Linked DNA regions of Candidatus Ruthia magnifica str. Cm (Calyptogena magnifica). The protein of the gene in region 2 interacts with the protein of the main gene of each other region in a pairwise test. Links are inferred from orthologs where the notes say so. Each region holds a gene or a part of one and is shown on either strand. Other genes may lie near its edges. The genes, in order: rho and yhbY.

Region 1 (16,633 bases), 400 kb from region 2 along the record:
TGATAGCTATGGGCTTTATAACTACAGAAATTATTATTACTTCAATTATCGAAATATATTGAACCTGACCTATAAAAACTCTCTTTTATGAATAATAAGAAGACTACTTAGGCAAACATTGAACAATTTTTAATCTTGGCAAGCTATCAGAAAAAATTTGGTTTATTAACAATATCTGTAAGGAATATAAAGCATAAAAATAAAAAAATTAATTGAACACACTAATATGAGAAAAAACAATTTCAGTTAGATTATATTGATGCTGTAAGTGCTTATCAAATCAACATAATCAATTACAACAATTTGATAAATAAGCTAATTAATACATCTTCAAAAGAAAAAGTACGGCCAAGTCAACAATCTGCTTGAATAATTTTTTTTCTATAAAGAATAAAATTATTAGCTATTTTTTGGTAGAATGATCAGGTTGTTTTTTTTGGTAAAGGTTGATGCAAGGAATACCAGACACTATAAAGTTATTTAATTTTTCTAAAAAAGGATTAAATTTTTCACATATATATCAAGTGAAAGATTTTCCTAGAATGAAAAAATTACTTAGCAATATTGATGATGAAATGAAAGTAGAATTAAGTTTTTATATTGAAAACAATTCAATTCCTTGTATTGAAGGTGTTGTTAAACTAAATGCTATGGTTAATTGCCAGCGCTGTTTAAATAAGGTAAATCTTCGTTTAAGCCCTAGTTTTAAACTTGGATTTTTGAAAAATGAACAACAGGGAGAGACACTAGATTCAAGCTTTGAGACAATTCTTAATGCTGATGAGGCATTTTCAACCATTGAATTTATAACGGATGAGGTGCTAATATCCATTCCAATGAGTCCGATGCATCCACACAAATGTCAATCGTACCAAGATAAAGAACGTATAAAGCAAGAGAAACATAATCCTTTTGCGATATTAAAACAATTAAAAAACTCACACAAATAATCTAAGGAATAAGAAAATGGCTGTACAAAAAAGTAGAAAAACCCCCTCAAAAAGAGGTATGCGTCGCTCACATAATGCACTAACAAATCCTACATTGTCAGAAGATCAAGAAACGGGTGAAATTCACTTGCGTCATCACATTACAGTTGACGGTTATTACCGTGGTAAAAAAGTAATCAAAAAAACGCAAGATATTCAAGAAATAAACGCTTAAATCCCATGACAATAAAGGTATCAATTGATGCCTCAGGGGGAGATTATGGCATATCTGTTACTATTAAAGCAGGTATTAAAGCATTAGATGTATTTCAGGATTTATATTTGTATTTCGTGGGTGATGAGTCTAGCATCAAAGCTGAATTAAATAAACATTTATCAAATACATTTAGCTCAAGATATACAATTATTCACGCAAGTGAGGTTGTGCTAATGAACGAATCTCCAGCAATTGCATTACGCAAAAAGAAAGATTCTTCTATGCGTGTTGCAATTAATCTAGTCAAAACACTTAAAGTAAATGCCTGCGTTAGTGCGGGTAATACTGGCGCACTCATGGCCATTTCTCGTTTTGTATTAAGAACCATTAAAGGTATTGACCGCCCTGCTATTATGGGTCGTATGCCAACCATGATTGGACATACACACATGCTTGATTTGGGTGCTAATGTTGATTCAAAGCCTGAAGCCTTGATTGAATTTGCAACAATGGGCTCAATTGCTGTCAAACACATAGAAAATATTGTATCACCTACTATTGGCCTTCTCAATATTGGTGAAGAGGACATGAAAGGTAGTGAAAAAATCAAAAAAACTGCTGAGTTACTAAAAGCTTCTAACCTGAATTATGTAGGATTTGTCGAAGGTGATGATATTTACAAAGGCACAGTAAATTTAATTGTTTGTGATGGTTTTGAAGGTAATATTGCACTAAAAGCCAGTGAAGGTGTGGTTTTAATGATGGGATACTATCTAAAACAAGCATTTACTCGAAACCTATTAACCAAACTAGTTGCCTTAATCGCAACCCCCGTACTTAGAGATTTTAAATCTAGCTTAAACCCTGGTAAATATAATGGTGCCTCCTTATTAGGGCTTCAAGGTATTGTTGTTAAAAGTCATGGTAGTGCAAATGTTGATTCATTTTTAGCAGCGATTACTGAAGCCTACGTTGAGGCTCATGCTAAAATCAGCGACAAAATATCACTTCAAATTTCAAAAGAATTAGAACACAATGAATAAATTTGCAAGAATCATTGGTACGGGTAGTTACCTACCATCCACTATTGTCACCAACGATGATTTATCAAAAACTATTGATACAACAAATGAGTGGATTATCACACGTACAGGCATTAAACAAAGGCATAAAGTTACTAATGAAACAACTTGTAATTTAGCCGAAAAAGCGGCCAATCATGCACTTCAAATGGCTGGTATTGATGCTAAAGACTTAGATTTGATTATTCTAGCAACCACCACACCTGATAAAATTTTTCCTGCAACAGCAACTATGCTACAAACTGCAATTGGTGCTTCATGTCCTGCGTTTGATTTACAATCCGTTTGTGCAGGCTTTATCTTTGCACTAACCACAGCTGAGCAATATATCAAAACTGGCGCTGCTAATAAAGTATTAGTGGTTGGTAGTGAAACCTTATCAAGAATTGTTAATTGGAATGACCGCTCCACTGCAGTTTTATTTGGTGATGGTGCTGGTGCGGTGGTGTTAAGCGGTAGTAATGATACTGGTATCTTGCACTCAAAACTATTCAGTGATGGTAGTTACTTATCTTCACTCCAAGTTAGTAATAATTATATTAATGAAATTGGCTTTATTGAAATGTCTGGCAATGAAGTTTTTAAAATTGCCGTAAACCGTTTATCTTCTTTGGCAGAAGATACACTTAAAGAGGCCAATTTAAACTCAGACAAGTTAGATTGGATGGTGCCACATCAGGCTAATATTCGTATTATATCAGCCGTTATCAAACGTATAAAAATCCCAATAAACAAGGTCATTGTTACCCTTGAAAATCATGGCAACACTTCTGCCGCTTCTATTCCATTGGCACTTGATACAGCAGTTAGGGATGGTCGCATTAAAAAAGGTGACAGTCTATTATTTGAAGGGATTGGTGCTGGCTTTAGTTGGGGTAGTATCTTAGTTCAATTTTAAAACAATCTTGTTTGTAAATTAGCCGTTAATTGTTGTAATTCTGTCGCATCTACACTTAACAAACCCAAATCGTCACTGGCTTTTTTGTATAAATTCTTATAGGTAAGTTTTGATTTATCCAAACCCAATAAAGATGGATAGGTGGGTTTGTCTTTACACTCATCAGAATATTGATTTTTACCTAATAACGCATCAGGCGTTTCAATATCAAGCACATCATCTTGAATTTGATACGCCAAACCAATATCCTTAGAGAAAGTATTTAGAATAACGCTGTCCTTATTATTGCACATTTTAGAAACGATTGCCCCCAAATTAACTGCACAGCTTAGTAGTGCCCCTGTTTTTTTTCGGTGCATGGTTTCTAGCGTTGCAATATTCACCTGTTTTGCAATAATAGATAAATCAATTGCTTGACCTTCTACCATTTCAAATGAGGCGTGAGTCAAAGACTTTAACAACTCAATTTTGATATCAGCACTAATTAAATCATCATTAACCAATACTTCAAATGCTAATGCTTGCAACCCATCACCTGCTAAAATTGCTTGAGCTTCACCAAAGCGTTTGTGACAAACTGGCTGATTGTGACGTATATCATCATCATCCATGGCTGGTAAATCGTCATGAATTAAAGAATAAGTATGAATAAATTCAACAGCACAACTGCTGGAATCGACCAAATTTAAATTTGTGTTAAAAATATTAGCAACACAATAAGCAAGAATAGGTCTAAAGCGTTTACCATTAGCTAGTGTGCTATAGCGTATTGCTTTAGCCAAAGAACCTTGTGCTGATAAGTGTTGGTCTAATTTAGCATTAACCCTTGTGATGTAAATATTAAAATCCATTTCTTAAAAACCCTAGTTCGATATTTAACGCTTAGAGTAGTACAAAATCTTACAAATCCTTTAATGGATTTTCGTTTGTATAATTATCTTGCTCAGTTAGCATAAAAATTTTTTGTTCTGCTTCATTTAATGCACTTTGGCATAGCTTGGTTAACGCCACACCTTTAGAAAAGTAATCAAGCGAATTCTCAAGGCTTAAATCACCAGATTCCATGGTTTTTACAATTTTTTCTAAATCGATTAAACCCTGATTAAAATCAAATTTTTTTGCCATTTTACCTTTTCCTCAACTACTTGTTTTTTTAGTATTTTATCTATTATTTTTATTGATAGTATTTTTTCAAGTATAGAAAATAATTTAATTTAAAAAGTAACCCAAATTTGTAAGCAAAGTATAAACGGCTAATTTATCAGTATTTAGACGCTTAATCATTTACTGGTAGCTGTGATAATCACTAGCGTCTATGTCAATATTTTTTCTAAACTTAGGCTCAATCAACCTTCTGGATGTTGGTATTTGATATTTGATAATCCCAGTTTTTAATGTATCGATTAAACTTTTAATGGAAAATTTAGAGGCGTTATACGAAACCCCATAAAAGGCATTGCCACAAAATATAAAACTAAACTTAAATAAATAATTCTGTCTTGATTGTTAGCTTTTATTTTTGCTAACATCAAGTTAGTTAATTCATGCAAGACAAATACATTGGTTAAGTACCATTATATTAATCAAATTTTTCATAAACATGATTCATAACACGTTGAATGGATACATAAGAAGACAAAAGTTTTTTAACTTTTTAATATCCCCATTACTTTTGACAGTGGTAAATATTCGATAGCCTTTTTGCTTTAATCCTTTAGCTAAACATAAGCCAATACCACTTAAATAGCCTGTAATTAAAACTGATTTCACTGTTGGGCTTTGGTCCAAAATTTAGCCGCTTCAACTAATTCTGGGTTAATGCTCATAGAGCGTAATAATAAAAAATCGTATGCCATTCTAAAACGTGGATTGCTTAGTAATACTTTGACTTTTTTTGGTTGCATTTTTTCCAATCTTGATTGCATTAGCCAAATATCCTTAATTATAGCACTTAACCACCTGGGTAACGAAACTTGTTTAATTTGATTAATAATCACCTCCTCAGAAGCCTGTTTCATTGCTAAAGACGAGCAACTTTGTTTCTTTTTAAGCGCAATAAAACGCTCATTATAGGCCCGCCATAAAAATACAGCAAATAAAAATACAGGCGTGACAGATTGATTTTTTTTAATTCTATCCGATGTGTTTAACAAGGCCTTTTTGATAAATTCATTCTTATGAGTTTGTTTAAATAAATATTTTAATAAACCATATTTTTCTAAGCGCTCATACACTTCAAACCCATACTCATTATGAAACAATTTAATACACTCTTCATACAAACGCACTGTAGAAATATTACCAAGAAGTGATGCTTGTTCAAAAATAGCCGACTTAATTTCATAACTCAATTGGAACTCTAATTTAGTTTGAAACCTAATAGCTCTAATCATGCGCACTGGATCTTGCTCAAACCTTATACCTGGATTGCCAATAATATGCATTTCTTTCGCTTTTATATCCTCAAGTCCGCCCACATAATCAATAATTTCTTGTGTTTTAATATCATAATAAAGCGCGTTAATATTAAAGTCCCTACGCACAACATCGTCTTCAATATTACCATAGCAATTATCACGAATAACAACACCGTTTTTAGCGGTTTGCACCTTACCCGACCTAAAAGTAGCCACTTCAATAAATTTACGTGCTGAAAACACAACGTGTACTAAACGAAATCGCCTACCAATTAAACGTGAGCGTTTAAATAATTTATGCACTTGTTCTGGCTTAGCATTAGTTGCAATATCAAAATCTTTTGGCTTTAAATTTAAGAGTAAATCTCTAACACAGCCACCTACTAGATAGGCTTTAAATCCTGCTTTATTAATAACATTAATAACCCTTAAAGCGTCTTTGTCTAGAAGTTTTTTATCAAACTTAATACTTTGATGAATAGCTTTCATAAAAAATACTAGCTCAAGTGCTATAAATCAACTTTGGCTTTAGGTGTCCAGTTTTTTTGTTTATGTTCAGTAATTATGGTTGTATAAACACCTCCACGAATATTAAAAATTGCTTTTAAGCGTATGAATCTTGGATTGCTTACTTGAACCAAATCATCAAGAATTTGGTTAGTGACTGCTTCATGAAATGCACCCTCATTTCGATACAACCAAATATACATTTTCAGTGATTTTAATTCTATACATGCTTTATCAGCAATATATGCAAAATGCAATGTGGCAAAATCAGGTTGTCCTGTTTTTGGGCATAAGCACGTAAACTCTGGCATATTAATTTGAATGATAAAATCTCGTTCAATTTTAGGATTATCAAAAACCTCTAAGACTTTATTAGGTTGATATGACATTAAACTTTTTCCTTCAAAGAAAAAAGGCGATTTTACACTTCAAAAAATTCTTAATTCCATTTATAAAAAATAAAAATCAGCAACAACATCACTAAATGCACCCACCATAGCCCAACAATTGGCGAAGATTCTCCTCGCTCTAAGGTTGATTTAGCAATTAATAAAACGTTATTATATACAATAAACATAACAACACCAACCAGTACGCCTAAATTTTTACCACTCCGTGGGGAAGTTTTTCCAAGTAATACACCAAGTACTGATAATATTAAAATACTCAAAGGCTGAGATATTCTCCATTGAAACTCTGCTATTTCTGTAAGTTTGTTAGAAAATAACAATTCAAACGTCGACTTTGATTCTACTTTCGTAACTGTACTAATAGATTTTTGCATCTTACCATCAATAATTTGCAAATCATATAGTTTAAAATTTAAGATTTTTTTATTTTTATTCGAAGGAAAGCCATGATAACGTGTACCATTTTTAAGACGTAAATACACACTGTTGGTGTTAAAGTTGGTGTATTTTTGAGCTTGCTTTGCTAAAGTTATAACTGGCTCATTATTGACCAATGTATAAATAAAAATCTCTTCCATATTTTGTTCTTTAGCATTATCAGCATCACTGACCTTTGATGCGTAAAAAACAATATCATTATTTTTAAACTCTTGAAACTCGTTTTTTTTAATAAAAGAAAATTCAGGTGTATTTTCACTACGTTCCATAATCAAGCCTCTTTGTTGCTTAGACCAAGGCACTACAACTGTTGTTAAAATAAAAATAAAAATAACAATAACAATAACAAGCGGCTGAATGAACACCATAAAATGCTTGTCACCTAGGCCTAATGAGTTCATCACAATGGCTTCTGAAGCCTTGTAAAGCTTACTAACACTCAAAATAATAGCCAATAACAAAGATAAAGACAAAATTAGAACAACATCTCTAATCATATTCAAACCAACCAATGGCAACAAGTCTGCAATAGGTATACCTTCCTTTGAAGTTTCTTTAATTATCAGCACTAATTGGTTACCAAAAACAACCAAACTAATCACAATAAATACCACACTCAAAAGCACCGATACATTACGCATTAAGTACCTAGCTAGAATGCTATTTTGTAATTTAAAAGTTCTAATTACTATAGGAGGGAGTTTCATATTTTAAGAGATCACTACACCAACCCAGTACAACTTAGAAAATACACTCTTTAGCGCCTCATGAGAGATAAGAAATAGTGCACTTTTAAAGAAAAATGCTGTTTATGGAGTTCATAAATTATATTAGGTTGGTGTGGTAGTCTCCTTGAGTATACTTAAAGTGATTGATAAGTGCTCAGCATAATTAGACAATGATTTTTAAAATCAATTTATTACTTTTTTTGCGACATTGAAGCGAAAAATTCATCATTTGTTTTGGTCAATTTTAAGCGATCAATTAAAAATTCAGCTGCCTCAACAGTGTCCATAGGATGCAGGATTTTTCGCAAAATCCATATTTTTTGTAATTCTTTTTCATTAGTAATTAATTCTTCACGACGTGTACCAGAAGCATTAATATTAATTGCTGGAAAAATTCTCTTCTCACTCAAACGTTTTTCTAAATGAAGCTCCATATTACCCGTACCTTTAAATTCTTGATAAATAACTTCATCCATTTTTGAACCGGTATCAATCAATGCAGTAGCAATAATGGTAATGCTTCCACCATTTTCAATGTTTCTAGCTGCGCCAAAAAAACGTTTAGGACGTTGTAGCGCATTAGCATCAACACCGCCTGTTAATACCTTCCCTGATGAAGGGGCAATCGTATTATAGGCACGTGCTAAGCGTGTGATTGAATCTAACAAAATAATCACGTCTTTACCTTGCTCTGCACGCCGTTTAGCTTTTTGAATCACCATTTCAGCGACTTGCACATGGCGTTTTGCTGACTCATCAAATGTTGAAGCAATCACTTCACCACGTACGGTGCGTGCCATTTCTGTTACTTCTTCAGGACGTTCATCAATTAAAAGCACAATCAATTCACATTCTGTATGATTAACTGAAATAGATGTAGCTATATTCTGCATAATCATGGTTTTACCTGCCTTAGGTGGTGCAACCAATAAGCCCCTTTGCCCTTTACCAAATGGTGCAACAAGATCAATCACTCTAGCAGTAATATCTTCGGTACCACCATTGCCAATTTCTAAATTGAGTCTTTCATTAGGATGAATAGGTGTAGGTGAGGCAAACAGCACCCTGTTTTTGACATTATTTGGATCTTCACCATTCACTTCCAATACTTTAATCAAAGCAAAGTACTTTTCACCTTTTTTAGGTGCTCTAATTTTTCCTGAAACTAAATCACCGATTGATAAATTGAAGCGTCTAATTTGATTAGGAGAAATATAAATATCATCTGCACCCGAGGTATAAGAATCATCACTTGATCTTAAAAAACCATAACCATCTTGCAGCACATCCAAAATACCATCGCCCAATATTTCTTCATCATTAGCCGCTTTAGCTTTTAGAATAATAAAAATTAATGTTTGTTTTTTAGCTCTAGAAATATTTTCTGCACCTAAAGATTGTGCTAATTCTAATAACTCTTCTGGGCTAAATTTTTTGAGTTCTGATAATTTCATGAATGTGTCCATATTAAGGGCTAAGCATTTTTACTTAACTAGAGGATATGTACCTAAAACGCCTAGAAGGTTTTGTTAAACTAAGTATTTAAAATAAAAACAATCAGTTATTTAATTTTTTAAATATTGGCATCAATAAATGTACTAAGTTCCGCTTTTGAAAGTGCACCCATTTTAGTTGCTTGAACAACACCATCAGAAAATAACAACATCGTTGGAATACCGTGAATACCGTACTTTAATAATGTTTGATCGTTCTCATCTATATTAATTTTGGTAATAATGACTTTACCATCATATTCATCAGCAATTTCATCTAATACAGACATTAATGCCTTGCATGACCCGCACCACTCAGCCCAAAAATCTACCAATACCACTTGTGATGAGTTAACAACATTTGCTTCAAAAGAAGCGTCAGTCACTACTTTAATTTTATCGTTCATATTTTTTGTAATGTTTTTCTGATAATGAAAAAAAGAAATAGCAGGACTGCTGACTGCATGAGATTATATCATTATTTAACTCGCATAATATTTTTTTACAATCTTTCTTCCAAGGCCTCTTTAAGCGCTAATTGTTCTACCATACTTAATGGTTGATTTTTAGCATTGCTAATAAAAAACACATCTTCAACCCTTTCCCCCATAGTGGCAATTCTAGCATTAATTAATGAAATATCTAATTCAAAGAAAACATAGGCAATATTAGAAAGTATGCCTTGCTTATCAATCACATTGATCTCTAATTGGGTTAAGTTCCACTGTTCATTCACATTAAAGCTAACTTTCATTTTATGATCAAAGTGTCGATATGTGTATATATCATGAGTTGTTCTTATGCTCACATCAAAATTATCCAGATCATTTTTGATTTCTTGATTTATATTGATGTGTTTAAGAGCTGCATCTTGCAAAACACTAATCGTGTTATACACTCTTCCATTCTTTGTGGTTAAAATTTTAGCATCCACAATATCAAGACCCAGTCTTTCAAGAATACTAATTAATTTAAAGAATAAGCCTTTAAAATCATCACACAGCACAAAAATATCAACCACATTGTGTTGTGAAATTTTAGAACTAACGATAATCTTATCCGAAGTTATTTTAATGGCAAAACTCAAATGCCATAAAATATCATCAATTTCATAACGCACATAATAGTCTTTAGGTAAAGCTGACAATACCCTTTCAACATCACTAATTTGATAACCTTGAGCAATAGAATCCTTAATAATAGTTTGTTTAATACCTTGTGCTCTTTGATCTACACTTGGGCGCTGATCATTATTACTTTCTAGGTATTTTTTGGTATTATAAAATAGTTTTTTTAGTAAAGAGTCTTTCCAACTATTCCATAAATCGTCTTTTGTTGCACGAATATCAGCGTTTGTTAATAAATACAAAAATTCTAAAAATTTAATTGTGACCACCTGTTCAGCAAAATGCTCAATCACTTCAAAATCACTAATATCTTGCTTTTGCGCAACCGCTGACATGAGTAAATGCTTTTCAACTAACTTTGAAACCAAATCAGTATCGCTCGTTTTTAATTGATGATGCTGACAAAACTCACGCACATCAATTGCACCCAACTGAGCATGTTCTCCATCTCTACCCTTGGCAATATCATGAAAAAGCCCTGCCAATAATAATAATTCTGGTTTTTGAATACCTTGTGCTATCTCGCTACAAAGCGCAAATTCCTTAGCAAACTCAGGTACAAAAAAACGCCTCAAATTACGAATCACAAACAACGTATGCTGATCCACTGTATAAGCATGAAATAAATCATACTGCATTAGACCCATAATCTTACCAAAAGTAGGAATATAGTGCTCTAAAATACCATAACGATTCATGAGTTTTAACGCTTTATTAACTCCTTGATTTTGTTGTAATAACTCAATGAATAGGCGATTATTCTTGCGCTTTTTGTAATAATGAAAATCAATTAAACTAATGCTATTTTGCATTTGTCTAAGCGTTTTTGCACTGATGCCACGCACATAATTATGCTTAGCAATGAGTAAAAATATTTCCATAAAAGCAGATGGCGTTTGAATAAAAACTTGATCATTAATTGAATAAATATAACCATAACTAATCATAAAGCGACTGTTCAAACGTTGTGTATTTAAAATCTCATCTTCTAATAATTGTAACAAAATGTCATTAAGGCGCGACACTCTAGTCACAGTTTGATAATAATCCTTCATAAAAGCTTCAACTGACAAAGAATCTCCATCAACATAACCCAGCATGGTTGCCACAGATTTTTGATATTGAAATGCAAGCCTGTCTTCACGTCGATTAGCGATAATATGCAGTGCAAATCTGACTTTAAATAAAAACAGTTGTGATATTTTTAATAACTCATACTCAGTCGTTGTTAAATATTGCTTATCGACCAGTTCAAACAAAGTATTGACATCAAAATACCACTTTGCTACCCAAACAATTGTTTGAATATCTCTTAGACCGCCAGGACTTTGTTTGATGTTTGGTTCTAAATTATAGGCAGTATTGGATAAATTTTGATGACGATTGTGTTGTTCTTTTTGCTTTTCAACTAAAAATGATTGATTTGACCAAACGCTAGATTTAATCACAGCCTTCATCTTTAAAAATAAAGATACTTTACCTAAAATAACACGAGATTCTAATAAACTAGTCACCACACTAATATCATCAATCACACTAATACAATCCTTTAAATCCCGAGTTGCATGTCCTACTTCTAAATTCACATCCCATAAAAATGTTAAAAAGCTAGCAATACTTTGTTGATAGGTATCATGCGCATCATCAGGAATTAAAATCAACAAATCTATATCCGAATACGGATGCAATTCGCTTCTACCATAACCACCAACAGCCACCAAACATAACTGATTTGAAAGGTTCAAGCTTTGCCAAATATCTTTAAGTAATTGATCAATCCCCTCACTTCTAGACAATACAAGTGTTTGAGTTACTTCTGGATTATTTAAAAAAATAACCTTGATTGAATCTTGTAGTGCTTGATACTGAGTTTTAAATATTGATAAATCTATCATATTTATGGGTATTTTTTACTATTGCTTATTCTATCTTTTAAGAATCAATCGCCATTTTTAAACGTGATAACGCTTTATTTTTACCAACCAGTTCAGCTACAATATCAATACTACCTGCATTGCCATTACCACTTAGTGCAAGCCTGAATGGTTGGCCTACTTTACCAAAACTAATGTTAAGCTCAAAACACACTTCTTTAACAGCTTGTTTAATGTTGTTGGCTTTCCAGATTCTTAGAGCTTCTAGTTTTGCAAATAAATGCTTGAGTGGTGTTTTATCTTTAAGGTATCTTTTGGCAAGTTTTTCATCAAAAGTATCGAAATCTTGATAAAACATTTTTACTTCACCTGCCATGTCAACCAAAGTTTTACATCTATTTTGCAAGTATTGAACAACCGCTTCAATATTAGGCGCATTTGTAATAGTAATTGCCTGGTTTTGCAGATGCCAAGTTAAATTATTAAGCAAATTTTCAACACTAGAATTTTTAATAATTTTTTGATTGAGCCATAAAAGCTTATCCTGATTAAAACTTGCAGGCGCCTTATTGATGCTCTTTAATTCAAATAATTTAACAATTTCATCCATAGAAAATATTTCTTGGTCTCCATACGACCAACCCAAACGAGCTAAATAATTAAGCAAAGCTTCAGGCAAAAATCCCGCATCTCGATAAGTCATGATACTTACAGCGTCATGACGTTTTGAAAGACGTGCACCATCACTGCTTAAAATCATGGGTAAATGAGCAAATTCTGGTAAATGCCAGCCTAATGCCTGATAAAGGTTAATTTGCTTGGGGGTGTTGTTAATATGGTCATCACCACGAATAACACAATCAATTTGCATATCATGGTCATCAACTACCACAGTTAAATTATAAGTTGGTGTGCCATCGCTGCGAACGATAATTAAATCATCCAATTCTTTATTATTGATTGAAATTTGCCCTTTAATCACATCATTAAAAATCACCAAACCATCTTCTGGATTGTTAAAACGTACAACACCATCATTTAGATTCTTATCTCGACAACAACCGTCATACCTGACTTTTTTACCTTGCTTGATTAAATCTTCATGTAAGATTTGTAGGCGCTCTTTAGAGCATTCACAATAATAGGCTTTTTTTTCATCTAATAGTTGCCGAACAACTTGCTTGTACCGATTAAAACGATCTGTTTGATAAAAAGGGCCTTCATCATAGTCAAGCCCAAGCCAATTCATACCTTGTAAAATTGCATCAACGGATGCTTGGTTTGAGCGCTCTAAATCTGTATCTTCAATACGTAATACAAATTTACCATGTTGCTTTTTGGCCCAAACCCAAGCAAAAAGTGCAGTTCTAGCACCGCCTATATGTAGGCAGCCTGTTGGGGATGGAGCAAATCTTGATTTCATTATTATTATGGACTTACTCTATCAGCTTTGTCAAACCAATATTTCGCTTTTTCTAAATCTTGTTTAACCTCTTTATCATCTTCAAACAACATGCCTAGTGCATACATCGGACCAGGAATGCCAAATTCAGCGCCTTTTTCAAACCACTCAATAGACTTTACAATATCTTTTTCTACGCCTTCGCCAGTCATATATGCTACACCTAGCATGTGATGAGCAAATGCATGCCCTTGACTTGCTGCTTGCAGGAAGTTTTCAAATCCTAAAGGCTGGTTTTCGACCATACCTAAACCATTCATTTGCATCATACCAACACGCCATAAAGCCTCAGTATTACCCTTTGTGGCAAGTGGGGCTAATAATTGATACGCCATGGTAAAATTCTTAGTATCAAATGCAGTAACGCCGCTGGATAAATCTGCATCGTATATGTCTGTATTGCTTAAATTTGACATCTGCCTCTCTAATATAGAAAGTAATTAATTTTACACTGTTATAATATGCTTTTACTCACCAAATAGTCACTGTAATATCATGGAATTTAACCAACAAGAAGCAAGTTATAACAGTATTGTTTCTATCGAAGAACGCTATGTTAAATTAGCACATGCACAGTTTAAAATTCCTTGTTTTATTTCTTCTCGTTATTATTGTGAAGTTGATATGGCTCATCTTGATGATATTGATAAAATTTCATTATTTCCCCTGTCTAATCAAGATGATATTGATTTACTAATTATCGGCACAGGTGCAACACATCAATTTTTACACCCAAAACAACAAGAGGCTATTCGGCAAATGGGTATTGGCACTGAAAGTATGAATAATAAATCAGCATGTCGAAGTTTTAACTTACTATTATCTGATACCAGATCTGTTGGTTTGTTATTGTTATGAAATTATTAAGTATTGCAAAAATACGCCATTATTGGCATTACTTTAAGATGGATACGCCTTTATTTTTATTGATTATAATACTCAGTGGATTTGGACTTGTTGTGCTTTATTCAGCCTCAGCGAGCTCTATACAAACTATTTATAAACAAGTGTTTCATTTTGTACTAGCAATTAGTGCGATGCTAGTAATTGCCCAAATACCACCCTACCAACTTAGGCGTCTTTCTCCTTACTTGATGTTGTTTGGTATCTTTTTACTGATTTTAGTCTTAGTTTTTGGCTCAAGCAGTGGTGGCGCTCAACGCTGGCTTAATTTGGGTTTTATACGTTTTCAGCCTTCTGAAATTATGAAAGTTATCGTCCCTATCGCCATTGCTTCAATTCTTAGTGAAAAAACCTTGCCGCCAAAACCACTACCTATTTTTTTATCCATTGTTGCCATTATTTTAATCGTAATACTCATTGCCAAACAGCCAGATTTGGGCACTTCGCTATTAATTGGCGCTTCTGGCTTTTACGTGTTGTTTTTTTCAGGCATCCATGTTCAAATTCTTAAAAATAATTGGTTGAATTTTGCACTAATTTCATCAATTATCACCTCAGGTGCTTATGTTACATGGAGCTATCTATTAATGGATTATCAAAAAAAACGCATCCTAACTTTGATTGACCCAAGTTCTAACCCGTTAGGTTCTGGCTATCATATCTTGCAATCAAAAATTGCGATTGGATCTGGCGGTCTGGTTGGCAAAGGTTTGGAGCAAGGCTCTCAATCTCAACTTAATTTCCTACCTGAGCATGCAACTGATTTTATCTTTGCTGTGATCGCTGAAGAATTGGGTTTTATAGGTGTTATATTCTTATTTATTTTGTACGGGCTAATTATCTATCGATTATTGGTAATTTCTTTCCAGTCAGAAGATAATTTTTCAAAACTATTAGGTGCGAGTTTAACTCTCATCTTCTTTACTTATATTTTTGTTAATATTGGCATGGTATCTGGGCTATTACCTGTAGTGGGTGTGCCATTACCACTGATTAGTTATGGCGGTTCATCACTCATCACTTTAATGTCTAGCTTTGGCATTGTCATGGCAATTCGCAAGCACAAAACACCAAGATATTTACAAAATTAATTTATTTTTCTAGCTTGATTGCTGCTAAAACTTTACCAGCGACTCATGATTTTATTAAAAAAATGGTTTTAACAAAGATGAATTACTCTTTATTTTTTTAAATAAAGAGCTAACACTTGTAGATAAAAATTTGTTTATTACTAAACAACGTATTAAAAATGACATCAACTTTTGACAAGGTAACTTAATAACGCTTAAACATACTGAAAAGTAAATACTGGGTTAATTGGCAAAAAATAAACCTAGGTATCATTTGTTCTTTGATTGCTAATACCTTAGCAGGTATTAGTGTCGGTCGATGTCATTACCCTATTAACTTAGAATAATGTATCTGCAAAAATTATTGTTACTATTTTTAATTGAGACCAATTACGGCAACAAAAAAGACACGTATTCAACTTTGGCAATTATAGAAAAAAAATTCTAGTTTATATCATGTGAAAACTTCATTCTATCTTTATTCATACAAAACTCTTATGGTGGCATGATGTGGGTGAATTTGCAAGACCTATTACGTTTCAATTAAAACACTGAAAATACACTAGATTAAGCGTCAACAAATCTAAAAAATATCCAAATATTGGCACAATAAAAGTTTGAATACTCATCAAGATATTAAAAATAAAATCAAATTAGCGTTTACCCACCATAAGATGAAATCAATGAAACTTGGTTCACTTTTTAGAATTTTTACGTGCTAACGCGTTATAATCATGATAATAGATGTACTGTGGTAATTTATCAACTATCAAATAAGTTCAGACAAGCATTAAACAACTAAACAACTAATACTTTATGCAATATCAATTAATCATCAAACCATTGGTCATCCTTATATCTTCTCTTGTCTTAAATACTCAAGCAGTAATCTTTATCACTCCAAAAGCACCGAAAATATCTACTGCTGCTTATAGTATTGTTGATTATAATTCCGGAAAAGTCATTGCAAGTAGCAAACAACATGACAAGCGTGCACCAGCAAGTCTAACCAAACTAATGACAGCCTATGTTGTTTTCCAATTTATTAACGATGGTCGTATCAGCTTAGAAGATGAAG
Region 2 (16,806 bases):
TAAAACACTCTCAAAACTCACGCCAAACACACCTATTCTTTCAGAAGAATCTGAAGTAATTGAATTTTCTGAACGTTCTAAATGGCATGAATACTGGTTAATTGACCCACTTGATGGCACCCGTGACTTTCTTGAACAAACAGGTGAATTTTGTATTTGTATTGCTTATATTAAACAACATAAACCAATATTTGGCATGATTTATGCGCCACTAAGTAAAACACACTACTATACAACAGATGCAAACAACACCTTCAAACAAGAAGGCGTTATTCAGACATTAAATGCACACACAAACCATCACCCCTTAAAAATTGTTATTGGTCATTGGTCGTCACACAACAAACAATTGCAAGAACACTTAGGAAAATACAGCGCTTATAAGGTGTCTCAACTGGGTAGCGCACTAAAATTTTGCGCTATTGCAGAAGGTAGGTATGACTATTATCCAAAATTTGGCCCTTGTTCTGAATGGGATACTGCTGCTGGGGTATGCATTTTACAAGGCGCAGGTGGCAGTGTTGTTAATCAAGATGGAAAGCCTCTAAGTTACAATACTAAAGACAATTTAACCAGCCCAATTTTCTTTGCCTCAAATAAATCTTAAAGATAAATCTATTGCTTGAATATTCTTAGTGATACTGCCTGTAGAGATAAAATCAACGCCAGTATTAGCAACTTCAACAATATTGTTTTCATTGATATTACCAGAAGCCTCTAAGGGTAATTTACCTTTAGCTAAACCAACCGCTTGTATTAAATCACTTATGGAAAAATTATCACACAATACTCTGGCTACACCACTAAGTATGAGCACTTCTTGTAATTGACTCAAATCCTCAACTTCAACAATTAAAGGAAGATTTGGGTATTGCTCTATTGCTAATTTAACTGCTAAAGTGATTGAACCTAAAGCAATAATATGATTTTCTTTCAGCATAACACAATCATACAAGCCCATACGATGGTTAACACCACCGCCGCATTTTACTGCGTATTTTTGCGCCAATCTTAGCCCAGGAATAGTCTTTCTAGTGTCTATCAATTGTGCATTAGTGTGATTAATTTTACTCACTAAATCATGAGTTTTTGTCGCCACAGAGCTTAGCATCTGTAAAAAATTAAGCGCTACCCTTTCAGCACTAATAATAGCCTTGGAAGAGCCTATTAAAATACACAAAATCTGCCCTGAACTAATACACTCACCATCTTTAATTTTCCAATCTAGTTTGATTTTATCATCAAGCAATAAAAATGTACTTTGTGCATATTCTATGCCACAAATAACGCTAAATTCTCTTGATATAATCTCAGCTGAGATTATTGTTTTGTTTAAAAATAAATCAGCAGAAACATCGCCAGTACCAAAGTCCTCAGCCAATGCCAATGCTACGCTATCAAGAATATATTTACTCGTTGATAAATTCATAAATAATACGCGCTGACTCATCACTAGAGCCTAAATTTAGTTGTTGATGAATTGCATTAAATTCTTTGATTAAGGTTTTATTATCACGGCTCATAATTACCATGGCATGTTTGGCGATATTGTTGCCATTGGCATTATTTTGAATCAGCTCTGGCACTAAATTTTTATTGGCAATTATATTTGGCAGGCTAATATATTTACTCTTAACTAATATTAAAGCAATAAAATAACTAACACTAGACAACTTATAAACAACCACCATTGGTACACCAACCAGTGCCAACTCTAACGTCGCAGTGCCCGATGCAACTAATGCCAAGTCTACGTTTAACATGCACGCATGTGCACGCCCAAGTGAAATTTCAACTGGAATATTCTCTACTTGAGTAGTTGCCCAATTTAATAATTCATCATTCGCTAAAGCCAAGTGAAAGGTTAACATTGGATCTTGCACTAACATTATTTTAGCTGCTAGCAACATTTCAGGTAGTAATCTCTTAACTTCACTTTGTCTAGAACCCGGCATTAGAAGAATATTTTTTGTCTTAATATGTGATTTTCTAGGTAGCAAACTCTGCGCTAAAGGATGCCCAACAAATAATGCTCTTTGATTATGCGCTTGATAAAAATCCACTTCAAATGGAAATAAACACAACACTAAATCTGATGATTGTTTAATTTTTTTAATCCGAAATTGGCGCCAAGCCCAAATCGAAGGCGAAATAAAATGTACAGTTTTTACACCTTGAGATTTAAGCTTCCTTTCAATTACAAAATTAAAATCTGGCGCATCAACACCAATAAAAACATCTGGTTTTTGATTAGAAAAATAGACAATAATAAGTTTTCGCAAACGTAATAAAAATGGCAATTTTTTTAAAACTTCACTAAAACCCATCACATTGATTTGCTTTTGATCCCAACGTTGTACACATCCAGCAGCAATCATTTTATCCCCAGCTAACCCTTCAATACTAACATTGGATTTTTGCTTTTTTAAGGATTTAATTAACTTGGAACCAATCAGATCACCTGAGGTTTCAGCCGCACTAATTGCAATCTTTATTGGGCCCTTACTTTCTTGGAAGGATAATTTGTGGTTCTTCATCAAAGCCGCGGTAAATCACCACAATATTGCCAATTACTTGTACCAAGTAAGCATTATAAATACTAATAATTTTAGCAATTATTTTTTGCTTTTCCTCTCTCTTGTCAATGCGTATTTTAATTTTTAATAATTCATGCTTTTCCATGGTTGCCTTAAGTTCTACCAAAACAGACTCACTTAATCCATGTTGTCCTACCATTACGATAGGTTCTAGACTATGGCCTTTTGATCTAAGAAATTTTTTTTGATTGTTGGTTAATTTAATCATTAATTATATGCTCTTTGTTAAATAAATCTTGAATGGTTTCGCGTTCTCGCACTAGTGTATGTTGATTGCCTGATACCATTACTTCCGCTACTCTAGGACGAGAATTATAATTTGAGCTCATGGTAAAGCCATAAGCACCAGTAGACATTAGTGCTAAATAGTCCCCTTCAGATAAAGAAAGCTTTCTATTTTTAGCTAAAAAATCACCCGTTTCACAAATTGGTCCCACCAAATCCCAATTGGCATCAACACCTTTAGCATTTTCATTAACAGGCAATACTTGATGATAAGTTTGATAAAAAGCAGGCCTCAATAAATCATTCATTGCACCGTCAATAATTGCAAATGACTTGTCTGAATTTTGCTTTAAAAATTCAACTTTTGTAACAAATACACCGGCATTGCCAACAACTGCCCGACCCGGTTCTAAAATAATTTTTAAATCATTCATTTTCACTTTGTCAAGAATTGAGGCAATATAAGCATTAATGTCAATTATTTGTTCGTTGTTATATTTAATGCCAATACCACCACCTAAATCCAAATGAGTAATACGAATATTAATCTTATCAAGCTTAGCAACTAGTTCAAGCACTTTATCAAGCGCATCTAAAAAAGGAGACACTTCTACTAATTGTGAACCAATATGACAATTCAGCCCTTTAACAGCTAAATAAGGTGAATTATGTGCCATTCGATAAATAGGAACGACGTCATCAATATCAACACCAAACTTATTTTCTTTAAGTCCTGTTGAAATATACGGGTGTGTTTTTGCATCAACATTAGGATTAATACGTAGCGAAATTTGTGCTTGCGTGCCCATATCTTTTGCTACTTGCTCAATACGATTCATCTCCGCCATGGACTCAACATTAAAGCAAAAAATACCCACTTCTAAAGCACGTTTAATTTCAAACTTTGTTTTAGCTACACCTGAAAATACACAACGAGATGCATCTGCTCCAGCAAATAAAACACGCTCTAATTCACCAATGGATACAATATCAAAACCAGAGCCTATTTTAGACAAAACATTAAGTACTGCTAAATTAGAGTTGGCTTTAACCGCATAGCAAACTAAATGTGGATGTGTGCCAAATGCTTGGTCAAATTCATACCAGTTATTCTCAATATCAGTACGAGAATAAACATAAAGTGGTGACTCATAAGCATCTATTAAATCTGTTATAGCAACAGATTCAGCATATAGTATGTGATTTTTATAAGAAAAACCCAAGATTTATTATGCCGTTTGAATGATGTTTGACATGACCAATAATGACGATTTAACACGCTCCAATTCACCCATCCTACCACAAGCAGAAACACCAACAACAATAAAGGCTAATACTATAAATTTGGTTATTTTTTCCATACCGTTTCTTGAGCTATTTTCTATTTAAATCGCAGACTATTTTACAGTAATTCTTTTAATGGTTTGTTGAACATACAACGCTATATATAAAAGCATACAGACTTTTTAAATGCTGATTCTCAACTTAGCAATCAACCAATTTATAAGGTATATTTATGAGTAAATACACAAAAATAATTTTAGAAGCATTTCGCACTATAATGAAAACATAGACTCACTAAAAACACCCGTCTTAAGACAACATAATAAAGGCCGCCTACTAATTTAGAATCTATACCTCAACCGAATATGCAAATTATTATAAGTGAAGTTCAGTATAAGCATATACCATGCCATTACCAATCCAAATGCTGTTTTGATTTTTACGCAAAATGATTTCACAATAGCGAATCACACGCTCAAAGTTTGTATCGACTTTAATCTCAAACTTACCAAAACAAATCGTTTTATTAAGGATTTTTTAAATATGAAGCCACTCTAAAATAATCATCATTCTTGGGTCTGAAGAATACCAAAGAACTTAGGGAAAATTCCTCGTCAATACACTTTTAAAAGCCAATATATTGTTAATTCATCACCTAATGTAATCACTGACTATTGTGTTACTGGTTGTTAATCACATCTCTTGCCATGTATAAAGCTGCAATACTCCTGGCTTCAGTTAAATCTTCATTGTAAACCAAATTTTCTAAATCAGACATCTTAAATGCTGCTATCTCTAATGGCTCCGGTTCATCACCTTGTGCACTCGCTTTATATAAATCTTGCGCTAGTACAATATAGGTAATACTAGATTGATAGCCAGGTGCAATGGTCATTTCTTTGATAAAAGTTAATTTATTAGAACCATAGCCAATTTCCTCAATTAACTCTCTATTAGCAGCCTCAATAAGTGTTTCACCACCATCAATTTTTCCCTTGGTTAATGTGAGTTCATATCGATCTGTACCACCAGAATACTCATAAATCATTAACACAGTTTCAATATCTAACATCGGTATAACCAATACTGCACCATTACCTGGTGGTTTTAAACGCTCGTATATTCTTTTTGAACCATTTGAAAACTCAATGTCCATTTCCTCAATATTAAAAAAACTGGTTGTGGCAATGGTTTTAATATTTAATACTATGGGTCTCTTACGCATGGTTGATATTATGCCATTGGATTGACGCCAAACCACAAAATATAAAGCTAATTTTTACGATTTGGTAACCTTATTAAAACATATAGACCAGATACAATCATAACAACAGATGCTAATAAAAATGGTGCTATTAATGCTTGTGTCATTTGTACAGATACACCTAATGTTAATGCCGCCACAGCATAACCAAAATCACACCAAAATCGATAAATACCTAGTAGCGTTCCTCGTGTTTCTACCGATGCAAAATCAGCAATAGTAGCGCCCAATGTTGGATATAACATTGCCATACCTAAGCCCATTATTCCAGCTTCCAATATCCATAAAAATACATTATTCGTATATGGAATACTTAACAAACCAAGCCCGTATAACCACATACCACCAACAATTACTGCGTCCAACTTTGTCAGATAAAGGCCCCGTAATCAACTGAAAACCACCCCATACAAGCGCATACACTGAAACAATAGCACCACCTTCTATTAACGTTAACGTCTTAGATAAAAAAAATAGGTAAAAATATCCAAACTATGGCGTCAGTAAATTTTTCCATCAATCCTGCTTGGTTTAACGACAGCAAGATCTTATCATGCCAACTTTGTTTGAACAAACAACTTGATAAAACCTTGTTGTTCTATTGTAGGATTGTCTCTTTGATGCAACTTAGCGCATGGTATGTGGTTTCCTTGACATAAAAGATAGACGAGAGTAACCCAAGTGTCATCACCACAATACCAAATATGAACAAACCTTGTCTTGCGCCAATTAAATTAACAATATAAGCAGTTACTACGCCAGCAATAGCAACGGCAGCATAACCAGAAAATTCGTTAATGCCATTGACCAGCACAAGCCTTGGTTAATACCTAATAATAAGGTTGATCCTATAATCCAATTCCAATTAGACGCATATAGAATCATAAATGGCATAGGGATTGCAACAATCCACCCAACAATTAGTACATGTTTACGACCATATTGATGACTCAAACGACCCACTAATAAATTCATAACAGCTTTAACCAAATACAACAAAGAAAATTAACAATAAAAACTGCTGCTTACCTAAATTAAATTTTGTGTTTGCCAAATTAGGCATAACCACCCTTGTCATACCAATCATAAGGCAGGCCTACTACAAACTTGCATTAGTTGAAGAATAATTTGTAATTTATTCTCAAGTATACCATGCTGCATCTCTTGTATTGACATAATTAAATATCCTCTAACTATTACATACTTTATCCTGATACAATCAAAGAATAAACCCTTGATTTATTTTATATCCTAACTGAGCGTACTCCTAAAGCCTAATAAAACACAATGAATTTTTTGAAGAGCAATGAAAACAATCTATTTTTTATTTACTTTATCACTTTTGTCAAACACTTGGACAACTTAAGATATCGGCGAATTTTCGCCTGAAAAGCTCAGCAATAACTTATCGGTCATTCATGCTCCATCTAGTAAGACAAGTACACAAAATCAAGGATTTATGAACAACCATGGTATTATTATTGTCTTTAATACGTACATTTATGATTACCATTAGTTGAGTAATCAGGCTATTATCGAAATACCCCATGCCAAAATTTATGCTCAGCCATAAATGATTATTAAGGCTAAAAAACGGCGAAAGCGATAACTAGTTTAATCCAATGGAAACTCTAACTAATAACTTAATAAAAGACACAATTACAACTTATAACTGACACCACCTAGCATTTACAAATCATCAACTTAGGCTCAGAGCAATTTAAAATTCACAGCCTTACCACATCAGAGCATACACTAATACAAATATTATGATTGAACATGTCAACAATAAAACTTTATTCTTTAGGAGGTAATAGCTTTGTTAATCGTATGGATCGTTTTAATAACAATAACATTAAAATATTACAATATGCAACAGATTTTAGTCTAGTACTTGGTCATAGCTCGTCAGGCAATACACTTGCCAATCATCGAATATGAGGCTAAAAAAACTATGAGAAAAATTTGACTGACTATGAAATTAACCCTATCACCGTTAAACAGTAAACTGCTTATAAAAATTAACACAAATTTGATGAGTAATTTGACAAACATATCGGCAAAATGCTACTTGAGATTGAAAGTGTTAGATTTATAAACCTTGAATGATAACCCAGGATGATTAGCCAAAAAATCCATTCATATATAACTCAATTAAATCGCTAAATCCATCGATACGTTTATCGTCAATGATAATTTATGATACCATGCTAGCATCGTTAGTCGCTTTTGAAAACTCTGTCATAAATACACAATCTTTATACCAATGCCTCTACCACTAAATCACCCATTTTATTCGTACCAACAACCAAGTCACTTTCTATTGCAATATCTTGCGTACGATAACCTTTATTTAATACAGTATTAACTGCCGCTTCAATTTTGCACGCCAAGCTCGCTTGGTTGAGCGAATAACGCAACATCATAGCAACCGATAAAATAGCTGCCAAAGGATTGGCAATATCTTTGCCCGCAATATCAGGCGCTGAACCATGAATAGGCTCATACATACCAAACCCGTCTTGATTAAGAGAGGCTGACGGCAGCATACCGATTGAACCGGTCAACATTGCTGCACAATCACTCAACACATCACCAAATAAATTTGAAGTTACCATTACATCAAATTGCTTAGGCGCTTTGACTAATTGCATTGCAGCATTGTCCACATACATATGAGTAAGTTCAACATTTGGATAATCTTTAGCCACATCCGTCATCACTTCGCGCCACAATTCACATACTTCTAACACATTTGCTTTATCTATCGAGCAAACACGCTTATTACGCAGTTGTGCAATTTTAAAAGCTGAGCGTCCAATACGTCTGATTTCTAACTCATAATAAGCAGCTGTATTAAACCCATATTTTTGCCCATCACGGATTTCAACGCCTCGTGGTTTACCAAAATAAATGCCCGCAACCAGCTCACGAACAATCATTAAATCAAGCCCTGACACCACTTCCTCTTTTAACGTAGAAACGTTAACAAGTTGGGGATATAAAATCGCAGGACGTAAATTAGAAAACAAATCCATTTCTGCACGTAGCTCTAACAAGCCTCGTTCTGGTCGCAAATCACGCTCTAAAAACTCCCATTGATAGCCACCTACAGCGCCTAATAAAATAGAATCGCACTGACGTGCAGCATCCAGTGTAGCTTGTGGCAAAGGAGAACCGGTTTCATCATAAGCATTGCCACCAACTAGACCATGTTCAAGCATCATGCCAAGATTAAAATCTGCATTCAAACAATCAATCACTTTAAGTGCTTGCGTTGTAATTTCTTGGCCAATACCATCGCCTGGCAATATTAATACTTTTAACATTTTTCTTACCTTATACATCGGCGTTAAAAAAGTTATTTTACTAGATTTCAACCATTTACTCACTAGTCTAACAATCCAGCCCAATCCTCAGAAATACCCTTCCATTTTGTATCTAGTTCAATCCACTCTTTTGGACGCTTAAATATTCATCGTACACCAAAAATCGAACACAATACACCTATATTTTTTCATTTTTATTACCTATTTTCCCTATAATAATCCATAAAAAAGGAGCTTAAATCCCATTTAATTTAATTACAATTCATCGGCATGTTTTGACAAATAATCAGACACACCTGCAGGTGTGTCTTTCATACCTTCGTCACCTTTATTCCAACCCGCAGGACAAACTTCACCATGCTCAGTATGGAAATCAAGCGCATCAACCATACGCAACATTTCATCAATATTTCTGCCTAATGGTAAATCGTTCACTACTTGATGACGTACCTCAAAATTCTCATCAATTAAGAACGATGCACGAAGTGCAATACCTGCTGGATGTACAATACCATAAGCCTCCATAATAGAATGGTCAGTATCAGCCACTAACGGAAAATCAATAACACCCAAACCACCATCTGCTGGTGCAGTGTTGCGCCATGCGTTATGCGTAAATTGTGAATCTACTGAAACACCAATCACTTCAACACCTTTGTCATTAAACTGCATCATTCTGTGGTGACATGCCAGAATCTCTGAAGGACAGACAAAAGTAAAATCTAGTGGATAAAAGAACAACACAATTTTCTTACCTTTAAGATTAGAAAGTTGAAAATTATCAACAATCGAACCATCCGCTAAAACGGCAGCAGCCGTAAAATCTGGAGCTTGTTGTGTAACTAAAACGCTCATGTATTTCTCCTGTATATAATTAAATATCTTGATTATACAGCTACTTTATACTGATAAATTATATAAAAAGCAAGAGCTTTGTTATTAACAAGACAAAATCGTACAGATACTCACGTAAAATAGCGTTTTATGCTAAAAATTTACAATACATTAAGTAAACAAAAGGAAGTTTTTCGTCCAATTAATGCTGATAAAGTGGGTATATACGTTTGTGGAATGACGGTTTATGATTATTGCCATATGGGTCATGCACGAATTTTGGTAATATTTGATGTCATCATTCGCCATCTTAGACGATATTTTCCAAATGTTGAATATGTACGTAATATTACTGACATTGATGACAAAATTATCAAACGCGCTATTGAAAATAAAGAAGATATATATGCATTGACTAATCGTTTTATTGATGCCATGCACGAAGATGAGCGTGCTCTTGGAGTGTTACCACCTGATGTTGAACCACGCGCAACTAATGCAATGAAGCAAATATTTTATATGATAAAGTCACTGATTGAAAAAGGCTTTGCTTATCAAGCTCATAATGGTGATGTCTATTATTCAGTACGCCATTTTAAAAATTATGGAAAACTTTCAAGGAAAAATATTGATAAACTTGAAGCGGGCGCTCGAATTGAGATAGAAAGTGCCAAAAAAAACCCGCTAGATTTTGTTCTTTGGAAAATGTCTAAACCCAACGAACCAAGCTGGGACTCCCCTTGGGGACAAGGCCGTCCTGGTTGGCATATTGAATGCTCTGCCATGTCCACGCATCACTTAGGCAATCATTTTGACATTCATGGCGGTGGTATGGATTTATCCTTTCCACATCATGAAAACGAGATCGCTCAATCTGAAGGTGCGAATAATTGCACTTTTGTTAATACTTGGATGCACATAGGTTTTGTCAATATTGATGATGAAAAAATGAGCAAATCATTGAATAATTTTTTTACCATTCGTAGCATATTAGAAAGCTATAATTGCGAAACCTTGCGTTATTTCATCATGAGTTCTCATTATCGCAGTCCACTTAATTTTTCAGATGATAATCTTAATAAAGCCAAGTCGTCATTATCTCGTTTATACACTGCCATTCGTGGTCTAAATACTTCTAGCACGGTAACTGAGAAAGTGCCTATGTATTTTGACTATTCAGTACGATTTAATGAAGCGCTTGATAATGACTTTAACACACCCATCGCTTTAAGCATTTTATTTGAACTGGCAAAAACAGTCAATTTACAACGCAAAAAGGACGTTGATCAAGCCAATGCTTTAGCACAATTATTAAAAAAACTCGGTGATTATATTGGCATTTTGCAAATGGACGCAGATAAATTCTTAAAACAAGGTATTTCTTTATCGAATAGCGAGGTTGATGTAAAAATTACTAGCAGAAATGAAGCCAGAGCCGATAAAAATTTTGCACTAAGTGATCAAATTAGAGACAAGTTAGCCGAGCTTGGCATTGTACTAGAGGATAATGCTAATGACACTACTTGGCGTAGAAAATAACATTGACTGGTCTTTAATAGATACCATTTTATTAGACATGGACGGTATACTTTACTAGACTTGCATTTTGATTTACATTTTTGAATGGAATATAATGCCCTTGATCTTTGCCAATAAGCACAACCTGACACACCAACAATCAAAAGATAAAATCTATCCTATTCTTCGAGCGTAAGAGGGAAGGCTACATTGGTATTGTTTGGATTATTGGTAAAAAGTGTTCAAACTGGATATCGCCAAACTCAAAGAAAATATGGCTCATTTAATCCAAATACACCCGTTTGTACTAGACTTTTTAGAATAAGCAAAACAACATAAAAAGCGTATTTATTTAGTCACTAACGCTCATATAAAAACCATTCAATTAAAAATTCTGGTCACTAATTTTATCACAGTATTTTAATGCCATTATTTCATCACATAACTATAACGTGGTTAAAGAAGAACAAGATTTTTGGCACCAACTAAACAAAACGATTCATTTGAACAAACAAAAAAGTATCTTTTTTGACGATTCTTTTTCTGTACTAAGTGCCGCCAAACAATACGGCATTGATACCATCATTGCCATTAACAAACCCAGTTCTAAAATGAGTATGAAATCAATAGAGGGTTTATTAACATCGAAACTTTCGAACAAACGTTACCCATTAAGACACATTTATAAAAGATAAACACGCGGCTTTATTCATCTAAAAATTGTTAAACAAATGAATCAATGTAATATTATCATCCATGCTGGTGATATTATTGATGCACAAACCTTTTAAACACTCAAGCACAGGTAAAAATTAATTGTTATTTAGGGTAATAATATTTAAATTTAGTAAAAAATTAAGCCTATTTAAATGCAAAAATTATCATTTATGGACAACACCAATAAACAAGCCATCGATTAAGAAAAACCTTGGATTATCAATCTAGACTCTTCTTGGAAAATGCATAATCATGGCAGTGTCAAACACTTCATTCTTGAAGTTAGTCACTCTCAAGAATGAAAAGTCACCCCTTTTATATGTTTGCTTAAGTAACAATGCTAATAAACCCCTCTATTGACTTAATATTTTGTTAAAGCTATTATTCAATGTGCTTATGGGTTTATGTTAAATAGTCCTTAGTAGTTAAGATTTACACGCTTGATACCAGTAAAGCTAATTTCAAAGGTGGTTGATATTATCATCTAAAAAGCAAGTGCAAGTTCAGCAAAATTTGTAACTGTATTAGATACAGGTAAAATTTACCCTTAGTTTTTGCTTGAATGACTTAATGAGCATCTTTCAAGCCTCACCACTAATTGACAATACAACTAACACTAAAGAAGAACAAACCAAAGTACTTTAATACCACTCAGTCTTGGAAGGACTAACTACATGGATAAATCAAGCAAATTTTATTAGATGAACCTACCCACCATAGATATAGAAAATTTAACAATGATAGAGGTTACGATTACTTGCATAAACTAATTCCGATTTAGACGGTTATGGTACGCTCAATGCCAATGATGCCTTCTCATTAGACAACACTGGACAACTTGATACTGATAGAATGTAGATAATAATATTGATACAGATGCTGGTGGTGTATTTTATACTACTGACTAAAACCCCAAACCAATCCTTAACTTACACTAATTTTCACCTCAGAAGTATCGGTCTAAGCAACCGAAGACCAGTTACAGATATCAAATTATCTTTACTGATAACGATAAAATAGACGATACAACCGTTTTTTAGCTAACACTAAATGAGAGTACAAAACAACTAAGTGACACGCCAACCAATAGCAACACTGGTATTAATAATGGTAAAAATGCCGATATTGAATAATCCTTTGTCATTACAGTTATCAACATCGATGATACGCCAGTAACTTACCAAAAATTAGAATATTTCAATAATCATTAGGAAAATAGTATGCCAATTACCTTTAGCGTAGTAAATATTGACGCCACTTATGATGATAACGATACGCTAATTTGGACACTTATCTTTAATGCTACAAAAATGGTACAGCTTTAGTCAGTAGAAACACCACACCAAGTACTAATTACAATGGTAATTTCGAGGCTCATATAAATGATGGCAACGACGGTAATGACACAATTGCTATTAATATTACCATTGAGTTTGTAAATAATACACCCACCATTACTTGCAGCTCGAGTCAAGTACAACGGCTAATGATATCGAGAGTGATAGTTTAAACTTCAGTATTCAATATAAACCCAGTTGGTCAGCTTTTAATACTGCAACTGGTACATTAAATGGCACACCAATAGAAAGTAATATTGGTGGAGGTTTTAACCATAGTATCAGATTTATTAACAGGTATTACTTGGCAAACACCATTACCATGCCCAATACTTTTTTATCAAGTGATGTGGTTGGTTAATACCAACTTCATAGCCATTAAAGTTGCAGTGAATACTAATGATGGTCATCTTATCACTTTAGAAACAAGTGTTAAAAACTTAGAGGATAATGGCGGCATTGTAACAAATTTTGACAATATTAACAATGCACTCACCAGATTATGGTAGTTGCAAATACTTTAGAAAATAGTAATGGCTCTGGTGGTGATTCAGCCCCAGCAGATAATATAGCAGACAACTAAATCATTAGTATTGACTCTAGTGCTGACTTTTTACAACAAGCCATTGAATAGTACTCTTGCATGGCAAGGTTATTATTGAAATCTCTGACATCTATACTGACAATATCTATCTACGTAAAAGTCTCACCATTCAAGGCAAACCCATAATGATCTAAATGTAACTGGATTTAGCAGTGTAACAAACGAAAGTTATAACTTCAACGTAACTAGTCTAGTTAGCTACAAAAATAATTCGACAAATACATTTACGCAACCATTGAGGTTAACGATAGAGCATTAATTTTATAAAATTTAATCATTAACACGACCCCGTTATCATACTCAAAAGGTTACTAATAGAGGTTATTTAAAAGACATCGTTCTGAATGGCCGCAATTATGACATTTTAATTTTTAATAATTCAATCATTACGTTAAAGGATACCAATGTATTACTGATGGTTATGTTTTAAATAATTGTAAAGCAACGATTTGTGGCTCAAGCATTGTTACCAGTGCTAATTCCAATATGATTTTAAAATCAGATAATACGCTAAATATCACCCAAAATGATACTAACAATTCTACTAAAGACTCTAATTTAATTGTGTTTGGCAATACCTCAGTATCTTTACAAGGCAAAAACAACACGATCAATATTAATAAGCAAAAATTGAGGTTTATGCAGGCTCTTCTATGAATTTAAGCGGTATTGATGCTAATGCAATTTTAGTTATCTCAAAAAAATTGAAGTCAGTTGTTCGTCATTTAAAATCGATATTTGGAATGATAACACGTCCATCAGTGTCGTAATTTAATCGTCAGAAGGAGAAATTGGGTAAATTCGAGCTAGCAACGTAGTTATTAGTGGTGACTCGTAAGGACTTACAATTGTTATTTATGTTGAAAATAGCAATAATGCTTATCGAAGTATATGTCCATAACTAATTAATAAATTTAGCATATAAGATTAACTAATTTACAAAAAATACCATTAAAGAAACTACCGGAAAACAATTTAACCATCAAGCAACAGTTAAACTATTTAGCTAAAAAATAGATGATAACCTTAAAAAGGGTGATATTAATTTATTACTAGAATTTAGAGAAACTACACATTTAACGTGTAAAGTAATACGCTTTTATAAAACAATTGGGTGCTTAAAAAATCGACATTATTATCCTAGACCCACATCAAATACCAAATGTCATTTAACAACAAGTGCTTAAAATAGGGGTAGAATTATGAGTGATTCAAATGATAAAATTAACCAAATTATGTTTTTTTTAACAAAGAGGATTTGCTGGTAAAAAGCCTAGTTGTAGGCTTATTCTCTCAAGAAAATTTAAATACTAAGTGATAAAAAAATACCTTACAAGCGCCTGAAGGCATGGATAGATTTAGAATCTTTTATGTTTAAATTTTCATACTGAGGGTACGTTTATGGATAAATTATTACTAATTTTCCTCAAGTAATCTGGCGAAATCCAAAAAACTGCAATTGATAATTTACATCGATTAGAGCTATTAATACTGACAATTGGATAGATACGTAACCATTGCGTAATAAATTGGTACACGAATATGTAGATAATACCACACAATTACTTATCCACTTGTTTCTAAATAAAGAATTTTTTTGAATTAAGTCAAAGTTTTACAAACCTTAAACATATTTAAGAAAATTGTTAGTTTATAAAGTATAATCATTAGTTTTTTATTGTAGGAAACATTTTTTATGAAAAATGCTTTTTATGCACAATCAGGTGGTGTAACTGCTGTAATTAATGCATCAGCTTGTGGCGTGATTGAAACAGTACGTAAACATCCAGATAAAATCGGCACGATATATGCAGGTCAAAATGGTATTATTGGCGCGTTAACTGAAAATTTAATTGATACTTCTAAAGAATCTAATGCTGATATTAAAGCCTTAAAACATACCCCTTCTGGTGGCTTTGGCTCTTGTCGTTATAAGATGAAATCTTTAGAGACAAACAAAGCTGAATACGAAAGATTGATCGAAGTCTTTAAAGAATATGATGTTGGTTATTTCTTTTACAATGGCGGTGGTGATTCAGCAGATACTTGCTTAAAGGTATCTCAATTATCTAAATCAATGGGCTACCCAATTCAGGCGATTCATGTGCCTAAAACAGTGGATAATGATTTGCCAATTACAGATAATTGCCCTGGCTTTGGCTCGGTTGCTAAATATATTGCTGTTTCTATTATGGAAGCCAGTTTTGACGTCGCCTCAATGGCAGCAACTTCAACTAAAATTTTTGTCCTTGAAGTCATGGGTCGTCATGCGGGTTGGATTGCAGCAGCAGGGGGATTGGTTGATAATTCAATTCCTGTGGTGATTTTATTCCCAGAAGTTGATTTTGATGAAAAGAAATTTTTAGCTAAAGTTAACAAAAACGTCAAAGAATTTAATTACTGCACAATCGTTGTATCCGAAGGTGCAAAATGGCCAGATGGCTGTTTCCTGGCAGAACAAGGCACTCATGATGACTTTGGTAATGCACAACTTGGTGGTGCAGCACCTGTTGTTGCTAATTTAATCAAAGATACCTTGGGTTATAAATACCACTGGGCAGTTGCAGATTACTTGCAACGTGCTGCTCGTCACTTAGCCTCAAAATCCGATGTTGAACAAGCTTATGCATTAGGTGTAGCAGCTGTTAACATGGCACTTGAAGGTAAAAATTCAGTCATGCCTACCATTATTCGAACTTCAAATAATCCCTACACTTGGGAGATTGGCTCAGGTGAGTTAAAAGATGTCGCTAACGTTGAAAAAATGATGCCCATGAATTACATTTCTAACGATGGTTTTGGTATTACTGACGCTTGCCGTGAATATTTACAACCACTTATCGAAGGTGAAGACTATCCACCATACAAAAATGGCTTGCCTGATTATGTGGTGATGAAAAAAATAATGACGGATAAAAAATTACCCACATTCGAAATTTAGGTATTACTACAAGGAGCCAAGGTCTCTTTTTTAACAAAAAAATATTAAATAAAACAGACAAGGAGAAAAAATGAACATAATTTTATTAGGCCCTCCGGGCGCAGGCAAAGGCACTCAAGCAACTAACATTTGTCAAAAGTATTCAATCCCCCAAAT

The links.
Region 1: the proteins of yhbY (region 2) and rho interact in binary tests that used the Escherichia coli proteins (3 or more experiments, as listed by UniProt). The link is inferred for Candidatus Ruthia magnifica str. Cm (Calyptogena magnifica) from one-to-one orthologs.

Annotation. Positions count from the first base shown.
Region 1 is NC_008610.1:517,944-534,576, reverse strand. What follows is about bases 6,950-9,757. They hold rho (transcription termination factor Rho), read right to left. Parts: upstream 9,081-9,757; coding sequence 7,818-9,080; downstream 6,950-7,817. Other genes in these bases: glnD ([protein-PII] uridylyltransferase), read right to left, coding at 9,622-9,757; trxA (thioredoxin TrxA), read right to left, coding at 9,200-9,526; lptF (LPS export ABC transporter permease LptF), read right to left, coding at 6,950-7,605. Outside these bases: RMAG_RS02435 (YceD family protein), read left to right, coding at 525-950; rpmF (50S ribosomal protein L32), read left to right, coding at 967-1,164; phosphate acyltransferase PlsX, read left to right, coding at 1,170-2,189; RMAG_RS02420 (beta-ketoacyl-ACP synthase III), read left to right, coding at 2,182-3,126; RMAG_RS02415 (polyprenyl synthetase family protein), read right to left, coding at 3,123-3,977; RMAG_RS02410 (exodeoxyribonuclease VII small subunit), read right to left, coding at 4,027-4,251; polynucleotide adenylyltransferase PcnB, read right to left, coding at 4,893-6,032; queF (preQ(1) synthase), read right to left, coding at 6,053-6,439; more of lptF, read right to left, coding at 6,490-6,949; more of glnD, read right to left, coding at 9,758-12,141; gltX (glutamate--tRNA ligase), read right to left, coding at 12,179-13,543; RMAG_RS02370 (tetratricopeptide repeat protein), read right to left, coding at 13,549-13,998; RMAG_RS02365 (Mth938-like domain-containing protein), read left to right, coding at 14,078-14,440; rod shape-determining protein RodA, read left to right, coding at 14,437-15,576; RMAG_RS02355 (D-alanyl-D-alanine carboxypeptidase family protein), read left to right, coding at 16,372-16,633. UniProt on the Escherichia coli protein: Facilitates transcription termination by a mechanism that involves Rho binding to the nascent RNA, activation of Rho's RNA-dependent ATPase activity, and release of the mRNA from the DNA template.
Region 2 is NC_008610.1:110,750-127,555, reverse strand. Bases 1,155-4,135 are described here. They hold yhbY (ribosome assembly RNA-binding protein YhbY), read right to left. Parts: upstream 2,806-4,135; coding sequence 2,503-2,805; downstream 1,155-2,502. Other genes in these bases: RMAG_RS06100 (hypothetical protein), read right to left, coding at 4,052-4,135; lysA (diaminopimelate decarboxylase), read right to left, coding at 2,798-4,045; lpxB (lipid-A-disaccharide synthase), read right to left, coding at 1,410-2,537; nadC (carboxylating nicotinate-nucleotide diphosphorylase), read right to left, coding at 1,155-1,429. In the rest of the region: 3'(2'),5'-bisphosphate nucleotidase CysQ, read left to right, coding at 1-607; more of nadC, read right to left, coding at 593-1,154; more of RMAG_RS06100, read right to left, coding at 4,136-4,183; RMAG_RS06200 (hypothetical protein), read right to left, coding at 4,482-4,640; ADP compounds hydrolase NudE, read right to left, coding at 4,786-5,331; RMAG_RS05960 (MFS transporter), read right to left, coding at 5,379-5,735; RMAG_RS05955 (hypothetical protein), read right to left, coding at 5,969-6,184; RMAG_RS06185 (hypothetical protein), read right to left, coding at 6,124-6,345; RMAG_RS05755 (hypothetical protein), read left to right, coding at 7,150-7,311; leuB (3-isopropylmalate dehydrogenase), read right to left, coding at 7,629-8,699; RMAG_RS00540 (peroxiredoxin), read right to left, coding at 8,955-9,554; cysS (cysteine--tRNA ligase), read left to right, coding at 9,684-11,072; RMAG_RS05950 (HAD-IA family hydrolase), read left to right, coding at 11,504-11,746; RMAG_RS00525 (hypothetical protein), read left to right, coding at 13,366-13,614; RMAG_RS00520 (hypothetical protein), read right to left, coding at 14,129-14,317; RMAG_RS00515 (6-phosphofructokinase), read left to right, coding at 15,406-16,650; adk (adenylate kinase), read left to right, coding at 16,721-16,806.